2 regions of the Thioclava sp. L04-15 genome follow, and region 2 is predicted to be linked to the other one. Evidence: riboswitches for the same ligand, from Rfam matches in the RefSeq annotation. Region 2 holds a riboswitch; the other holds the start of a gene.

Region 1 (4,319 bases), on a different contig from region 2:
CCTTTCTGCTGATCGCCGCGGTGCTGGCGGTGCTGGAGATCTCGCTGAGTTTCGACAACGCGATCGTCAACGCCAACAAGCTTCACCAGATGACGCCGAAATGGCAGCGCCGATTCCTCACCTGGGGCATCCTGATCGCGGTTTTCGGGATGCGTATCCTGTTTCCGCTGATGATCGTGGTGATCGCTGCCGGCATCGGACCGTGGCAGGCAATCCAACTCGCAGCCCAGCACCCGGCCGAATATGCGCGCATCATCGACGGCGCGCATCTGTCGATCGCGGGTTTCGGCGGGGCGTTCCTGATGATGGTGGCGCTGACCTATTTCGTCGACGAGGGCAAGGAGATTGACTGGATCCGCACGCTGGAATGCCGCCTGCGCGCCTGCGCCTCGATCCGCGGGCTGGAGATCGGCTTCGTGCTGCTGGTGATCATGCTCTTCACCTGGATCCTGCCCGAAGGGCGCGAGGGGGATTTCCTCTTTGCCTCCGTCGCGGGCCTGGTGACTTTCCTCGGCGTCGAGGTGCTGGGCCATGTGCTCGACCGGGCGAGCCTTTCGAACGAGACCGCCAAGGCCGGGATCGGGGCCTTCCTCTATCTCGAGGTGCTCGACGCGTCGTTCAGCTTCGACGGGGTGATCGGGGCCTTTGCGCTGACCCAGAACCTCTTCCTGATCGCGATCGGTCTGGGGATCGGCGCGATGTATGTCCGCTCGATGACGCTGATGCTCGTCGAGCGCAACACGCTCAGCGAGTTCCGCTATCTCGAACACGGCGCCTTCTGGTCGATCCTGATCCTTTCGGTGGTGATGTTCGCGCAGACCCTCGTGCATGTCCCCGAGCTGATCACCGGTCTGGTGGGGGCGGGGCTGATCGGGCTGGCGCTGATGTCGTCGATCCGTTTCAACAAGCGCGCGCGCCTCGCTCACGAGAGCTGAATTTTTCTTGACAGATGCGGCCCTGCGCGGCACATCGGCCCCACTTCGGTTCCGCCTCAGGCGGATGAAAAGGGAACCCGGTGCGCCGTGCGGCGAGGTCGCGCATCCATTCCGGGGCTGCCCCCGCAACTGTGAGCGGTGAGCGAAGGCTGACTGAGCCACTGGGAGATCCCGGGAAGGCCAGCCCGAGTTGAGACCCGCGAGCCAGGAGACCTGCCGAGGCGCTCATCCTTTCTGCCTGTGCGGGGCGCTCGGGCAAGGCGGATTTCCGTCAGTGGTGACACTCTTCACCGTCGGCGGAAAGGCTCTCTTTCCAAAGACTTGCTACAAGAAGTTCGCGTTGCCTTCGGGGCGCGACATGAGGGCTTTGGATATGAACCGCACCCGTTTGACGATGGGCCTGATGCTCACCACCGCGCTTGCCGCACCGGCGCTGGCGCAAGACGACCAACCCTATCAGCTCGACGAGATCGTGATCTATTACGGCGCCCTCGAGCCGCGATCGGCGGACAAGACCGCGCAGGCGGTGACGGTGCTGTCGAAAAAGGACATGGAGCGGTCGGGTGAGACCCGCATGTCCAACCTGATCGCGCAGACCCCGGGCGTGGGCATTCTCGCGCGCGGACCGATGGGCGCGCAGACCGGCTTCACGATCCGTGGCGTTTCGCAGAACTACGTGAAAGTGCTGGTCGACGGGATCGACGTGTCCGACCCTTCCGCGCCGCAGGTCGCAACCGATCTGGGCCGTTTGAATACTTTCAATTTTGACCGCGTTGAGATCATGCGCGGCACGCAATCCGCGCTTTACGGTGGCTCGGCCGTGGCGGGGGTTATCAACCTCGACACGCCGCGTCCGACCGAGGAGGGCGTGTCGCAAAGCGTGGCTCTGGAGCTCGGTTCCTACAAGACTGCGAATTTTGCCTATAACTTCGGCTGGAAGCAGGGCGACGATGAACTCTCGATCCAACTGTCGAAGATCTACACCGCCGGTTTCTCGGCAGCAGATGAAAAGGATGGGAATACCGAGAAAGACGGCTACAAGGCCGACCGGGTCAGCCTTCGCGCGCAGAAGCGTGTCTCCGACAATCTGCTGATCGGTTTTGCGGGTTTCGCGCAGAATGATCGTGGCGAGTACGACGAAACCGCCTTTGATCCGGTGACCTACGCATCCTACCCGGTCGATGGCACCCCCGATGAAGTAACCGATGCGAAAACGCGGGGCGCGCGCCTGTTCGCGCAGTTCGAGACTGGCCCGGTGTCGCAGGAAGTCGCGCTGAGCTATTTCAGGCTCGACCGGCATACGGCGGGGTCCACCGCCCTCTATGGGCCGACCTACTACGATTATGTCGGAAAGCGGCGCAAATTCGAATGGCTCGGCCATGCAGAGATCGGCAATGGTAAGGCGAGTTTCGGGTTCGACCGGACGCTGGAGAACTACACCAGCAACTCGACCTATGGGGGAAGTGATGCGTTCACGAGCGTCACCGGCATCTTCGCCGAATACGCTTTCGCTCCCGTCGAGGGCGTCAATGTGATCGCCTCGGCACGCCACGACCAGCTTTCGTCTTTCGGCGATCAGACGACGGGGCGTCTCGGGGTGACGTGGCGGGCGGCGCCTGACACGCTGCTGAAGGTCTCGCTCGGCAATGGCTATCGTGCGCCGTCCGGGTATGAACTCTATGGTCCCTACGGTGACGCGACGCTGCGCCCCGAAAAATCGATCAGCGGAGATTTCGGGATCGAGCAAAAGTTCGGGGCTCACACGCTGACGGCGACGCTGTTCCGGATCGATGTGAAGGACCTGATCGACTATGCCTACCCGGCCTATTACCAGACTTCTGGCACGGCTACGCGCCAGGGTGTCGAGCTGGGAATGAAGGGGCCGATCACGGTCAACATCGGTTACTCGCTCGGCTATACCTATCTCGACAAGAAGAACCCCTCGGGCTTGTCCTCGGGCTCGACCTGGAACTCGGCGTTCGGTCGCAATACGCTGACGGCGGGGATCGATGCGAAAGTGACCGATACGATCACGCTGGCTGCGGATATGCGCATCGTCACCGATCGACAGGACCAACCCGATTATGGTCTGCTGAACGCCCAGATGACCTACGATCTGGGTTCGGGCAAGGAGGCGTATCTGCGCATCGAGAACGTGACCGATACCGATTACCAGCTCTGGCCGGGCTACGGCACTTCGGGCCGTGCGGCCTATGTGGGGCTGCGTGCGCGGTTCTGATCTGAAAGGGGCGGCTCTGGCCGCCCTTTTTGCCGCCCTTGGGGCGGCGACGTCCGCTTGGGCTGAGGAACCCGCGCGCGTCGTTTCCATGAACCTTTGCACGGATCAGCTGGCGCTGGCGCTGGCCGATCCGGACCAGATCGTCTCGCTCAGCCATTTCGCGATCGATCCGACGATGTCTGTGTCTTGGAAACAGGCTGAAGACTATCCTCTAAACTACGGGCGTGCCGAGGAAATCTCGATCCTCCATCCCGATCTGGTGCTGGCCGATACCTGGTCGAACCCCGACACGATCCGAATGCTGCGCACCCTTGGCATTTCCGTCGAGCAGCTCCCGCCCGGCACCTCGTTGCCCGAGATCCGCGCGCGGATCGCGACGACGGGCGAATTGTTAGGGCATCCCGATCGCGCGGCGAAGATGTTGGCCGATTTCGATGCGCGACTGGCCGCGATCGAGAAACCCGAGCCGGGGTTGCGCGCGGCGATCATCGGGCCCTCGGGCTATGGTTACGGGCCGCGCACGCTCGAAGGTCAAATCCTCGAAATGGCGGGGTTTTCCAATGTCGTGAGCGGGCCGGGGCTGGACTGGGGCGGGCGTCTGCCGCTGGAGGATCTGGTGATGGACCGTCCCGATCTGGTGGTCGTCGGCGGCTCGATGAAAGGGCAAGGCACGAGCCGCGCGCAGGAGGTGCTCGCGCATCCGGTGCTGCGCGACCTGCCGGTCGTGCGGGGGTTGCGCGATGCGAGCTGGACCTGCGGTGCGCCTGCGATGTTGACTGCGGTGGCGGAGTTGGCCGCGCTCGGGCGACAGATCGAGAAAGATAAGATGACGCAATGAGTTATCGTGCAATCCTTATATGGCTATCCGTGGCCTGCGCGACGCTGTTTCTCGCCTCGCTGCTGATCGGCCCGTCGGGCATTTCGCCGCTGCAAGGGCTCTCGGCACTGATCTCCGGCGACGGGGCTGCGGGGCTGGTGATGCGCGAGCTGCGCCTGCCGCGTGCGCTTCTGGGACTGGGGGTCGGGGCGGCGCTCGGGTTGTCGGGCGCGGCAATGCAGGGCTTTCTGCGCAACCCGCTGGCCGAGCCGGGGTTGATCGGCACCTCCGCCGGGGCCGCGTTGGGGGCGGTGATCGCGATCCAGAC
Region 2 (4,319 bases):
GTGCTGGCGATCCACCTTTCGGTCCACGTGCTCGAGAAGGTCATCGCGGATCTTAGCCCGCATTACGGCGCCGATTGCCCTGTCGCCGTCGTCTGGCGCGCAAGCTGGCCCGATGAGCGTGTGGTTCGCGCAACGCTCGGTACGTTGCGCGCCGCCATCGGCGCCGAGATGGAGCGCACCGCGCTGATCCTTGTCGGACGCTCCATCGGGGCCGAGGATTTCGATGAAAGCCGCCTTTACGCGGGCGATTACGACCGCCGTTACCGCCCCGTCGGCACCGATCCGCGCTTTCCCGAAACCGCGCCGGAGCGGGGAGAATGACACCGGGACTGGTGATCTCCGCCCCGGCCTCGGGGACCGGAAAGACGACGCTGACACTGGGGCTTCTTGCGGCGATGCGCGCGCTGCGACTGGATGTCCAGCCCTTCAAATGCGGGCCCGATTACATCGACCCGACCTTTCACCGCGCGGCGGCGGGACGGGCCTCGTTCAATCTCGATGCCTGGGCGATGACGCCCGCGCAGATCGCAGGCCTTGCGGATCGCGCGGCGGATATCGTCGTGGCCGAGGGCTCGATGGGGCTGTTCGACGGGGTGGCCTCGAAGGGCGAGACCGGCACCGGGGCCAGCGCCGATATCGCGGCGCTGATGGGCTGGCCGGTGGTGTTGGTGATCGACGCCTCGGGGCAGGCGCAGACGGCGGCGGCGGTGGCGCAGGGCCTCGCGCGGTTTCGCAAGGGCGTCACGGTCGCGGGGGTCGTGCTCAACAAGGTCGCTTCGCCCCGTCACGAGGCGCTGGTGCGACAGGGTTTCGAGGGGATCGGGGTGCCGGTGCTGGGCGTGCTGCCACGTTCGGCAGGGATCGAATTGCCCTCGCGCCACTTGGGTCTCGTGCAAGCCGAGGAGACGGGGGATCTTGCGCGGCTCCTGAGCGAGGCCGGTCGCATCGTGGCCGAGCACTGTGACCTCGCCGCGATCCTGGCTTGCGCGAAGGCCTCGCCACCCGACGCCTCGCCATGCCGCCCGGTGCCGCCTCCCGGCAGCCGGATCGCGCTTGCTCGCGACGCCGCGTTTTCCTTCGTCTATCCGCACCTGATGGAGGGCTGGCGCGCGGCGGGCGCCACGATCCTTCCCTTCTCGCCGCTGGCCGATGAGGCCCCCGATCCGAGTGCCGATTGCTGCTGGCTGCCCGGAGGCTATCCCGAGCTTCACGCAGGGCGGCTTGCGGGCAATGGAACCTTCCTCGACGGGATCCGCCGCTTCGCGCAGACCCGTCCGGTTCACGGGGAATGCGGCGGTTACATGACGCTTGGGGCGGGGATCGTCGACGCCGAGGGAAAGCGCCACGAGATGCTGGGGCTTCTGGGGCTCGCGACCAGCTTTGCCAAACGCAAGATGCATCTGGGCTATCGCCGCGCCGAGCTGATCGCGCCGCTGCCGGGCCATCGCGCGGCGTCGGCATTGCGTGGCCACGAGTTTCACTATGCCTCGATCCTGTCGCAGCCCGATGCGCCGCTCGCCCGTGTCTTCGATCCCAATGGCGACGCGGTGCCCGAAACCGGATCGCTGTGCGAGATGCCGGGCGGCGGGCGCGTCACCGGCACTTTCTTTCACCTCATTGCGGAGGCCAGCGCATGAGCGGTTTCGTTTCCTTCGTCTCGGCGGGGCCGGGCGATCCCGAGCTTCTGACCCTCAAAGCGGTCGATCGGCTCCAGCGCGCCGATGTGATCCTGTTCGACGATCTCGCCTCGGGCCCGATCCTCGCACATGCGAGCGCTCGGGCCGAGCTGATCGCGGTCGGCAAACGGGCGGGGCGGCCCTCGCCAAAACAGGATCATGTCAGCCGGCTTCTGGTCGATCACGCGCGCGCCGCGCCCCGCATCGTGCGGCTCAAATCGGGCGATAGCGGGATTTTCGGTCGCCTCGAGGAAGAGCTTCGCGCGCTTGATGCGGCGGGGATCGAATACGAGATCATTCCCGGCGTGCCCTCGGCCTGCGCGGCGGCGGCGGCGGCGGGTCTGCCGCTCACGCGGCGGCTGACGGCGCGCAGGGTGCAGTTCGTGACCGGGGCCGATATCACCGGGGATCTGCCCGAGGCGTTGAACTGGTCCGCGCTGGCCGATCCGGGGGCGACGACGGTCGTCTTCATGGGCAAGCGCACCTTCCCGCGCCTCGCCGCGAGCCTGCGCGATCACGGCCTGCCGGGCGAGACGCCCGCGCTTCTGGCCGAGGCCGTGGGGCACCCGCAGCAGCACCTCATCCGCACCACCGTGTCTGAACTGGCGGAGCGATTGGCACAAAGCCGATCCGACCAGCCCGCGCTGATCCTTTACGGCCCGCTTGCCCCTGATGGAGGCGCGAAAAGCGCGCATGAAGAGTGATCGAAACTTGACGCGGCCCGGCGGGTCGCGTTTACCTGAAACCCTGTTTGGTGCCCGCAGATGCGCAAAGCGCAGGGCTCAATCGGGAACGGGGAAGGGTGGACCAAATTGCGGCACCCGAAGCCCCGGCCGCCCCCGCGACTGTATGCGGTGAGCGCGCTCCGACAAGACCACTGGGGATTGCCCCCGGGAAGGTGGAGTGGCGCTTCGACCCGCGAGCCAGGAAACCGGCCAGCAGCCACATCAACCGCCGTCGGGTGTGACGGCAAGGAGAACGCGATATGCATATCGAACCCGGCATCGTCACCGGTGCCAAGATCGTCCTGAGCTATGCCACGGCGGCCACCGCCGGTCTTTATACCCTCAAGATCGCCGCGCAGGCCGTACGCGAACAGGGCCCCGTTTCACTGATCGCCCGCGCCGCCATCGCCACCGGCGCGGTCTTCACCTTCTTCCAGATATTGCCGCATCATGCGGTTGGCGTTTCCGAGGTGCATTTGATCCTCGGTTCGACGCTGTTTCTACTGCTTGGTGCCGCGCCTGCGGCGATCGGGCTGGCGCTGGGGCTTCTCATTCAGGGCCTGTTCTTCGCGCCCTTCGACCTGCCGCAATACGGGATGAACGTGACGACGCTTCTCGTGCCGCTCTTCGGGCTGCAACTTCTTGCCAAGCGTCTGATCGCGCCGGGCACGGCTTACGTCGACCTGAAATACGGTCAGGCTCTGGCGCTTTCGACGGCCTATCAGGGCGGGATCGTGGCATGGGTCGCGTTCTGGGCGCTCTACGGTCAGGGGTTTGCCGAGGTGGGGCAGGTGCTGACCTTCGGGGCGGCCTATATGTCGGTGATCCTTCTCGAGCCGCTTGTCGATCTGGCGGTGCTGGCGCTTGCGAAGCGTGCGTCCGCCCTGCGCGGCAGCGGCTTCGTCACGCCGCGCCTCTACGCCTGAGCGACGTCCGCTGAACGACGACGAAAGGGGGCCGCCAATGGCCCCCTTTCCCCTGGAGAGACGCATGATCGAACTTGCCCTGATCGGTATCGGCACCGGAAACCCTGATCACGTCACCTTGCAGGCGATCGAGGCGATGAACGCTGCGGACCTCATCATGATCCCGGTCAAAGGCCCCGAGAAAACCGAACTGGCCGAACTGCGCCGGACATTGCTCGCGACGCATCTGAAAAATCCCGAAACGCGCGTGGTCGAGTTCGACCTGCCGGTGCGCGACGTGGTTACGACCAGCTATGGCGCGACCGTCGCGGATTGGCATGGCGCGATTGCCGAGGCCTGGGAGACGGTGATCGTCGACACGCTCGACCCCGGAACCCCCGGCAGGGTCGCCCTGCTGGTCTGGGGCGATCCGATGCTCTACGACAGCAGCCTGCGTATCGCCGGGATATTGGGGCGTCGCATTCCGCTGAGACCGCGCGTCATTCCCGGCATCACCGCGATACAGGCGCTTTGCGCAGCCCATGCCATTCCGCTCAACGAGGTGGGTGCGCCGGTCATGATCACGACGGGGCGGCAGCTGCGCGACCACGGTTGGCCGGGTGATGCGGAAACCATCGTCGTGATGCTCGATGGAGAGTGCTCGTTCCGGTCGCTCGATCCCGAGGGATTCCGGATTTGGTGGGGTGGGTGCGTGGCGATGCCGCAAGAGCGCCTTGTCGCCGGAGTTCTGTCCGATGTCGCTGCGGAGATCGTAAAGGTCCGGGAGACCCTGCGGGCGGAAAACGGCTGGGTGATGGATATCTATCTGCTGCGCCGGATCGGTTGAACCTGCGAGACCTCGCCTGTGCGACTGCGAACGGGGGATCGGCTGGCCCGCAAGTTTTCGGGAGGCGGAAGCGCCTTTCATGACCATTCCAGCCACTTTTTCGGCGCCGCGCGACGCCTGACCCGGCACACCCGCTTGACGGGCGCGCGCGAGAATGTCACCTCTG

What was found. A riboswitch is a leader RNA that binds a small molecule or an ion and turns the genes downstream of it on or off. The one in region 2 is predicted to bind cobalamin.
Region 1: another riboswitch for cobalamin. It lies ahead of BMI90_RS17175 (TonB-dependent receptor); the one in region 2 lies ahead of BMI90_RS10055 (energy-coupling factor ABC transporter permease).

Annotation. Positions count from the first base shown of each region.
Region 1 covers NZ_MPZW01000011.1:60,628-64,946, forward strand. The annotation lists gene BMI90_RS17170 (DUF475 domain-containing protein) at 1-935, shown strand, start outside; cobalamin riboswitch at 965-1,171, shown strand; gene BMI90_RS17175 (TonB-dependent receptor) at 1,309-3,174, shown strand; gene BMI90_RS17180 (ABC transporter substrate-binding protein) at 3,263-4,012, shown strand; gene BMI90_RS17185 (iron ABC transporter permease) at 4,009-4,319, shown strand, end outside.
Region 2 covers NZ_MPZW01000003.1:350,482-354,800, reverse strand. The annotation lists gene cobM (precorrin-4 C(11)-methyltransferase) at 1-321, shown strand, start outside; gene BMI90_RS10065 (cobyrinate a,c-diamide synthase) at 318-1,637, shown strand; gene cobA (uroporphyrinogen-III C-methyltransferase) at 1,634-2,380, shown strand; cobalamin riboswitch at 2,412-2,631, shown strand; gene BMI90_RS10055 (energy-coupling factor ABC transporter permease) at 2,662-3,327, shown strand; gene cobF (precorrin-6A synthase (deacetylating)) at 3,392-4,153, shown strand.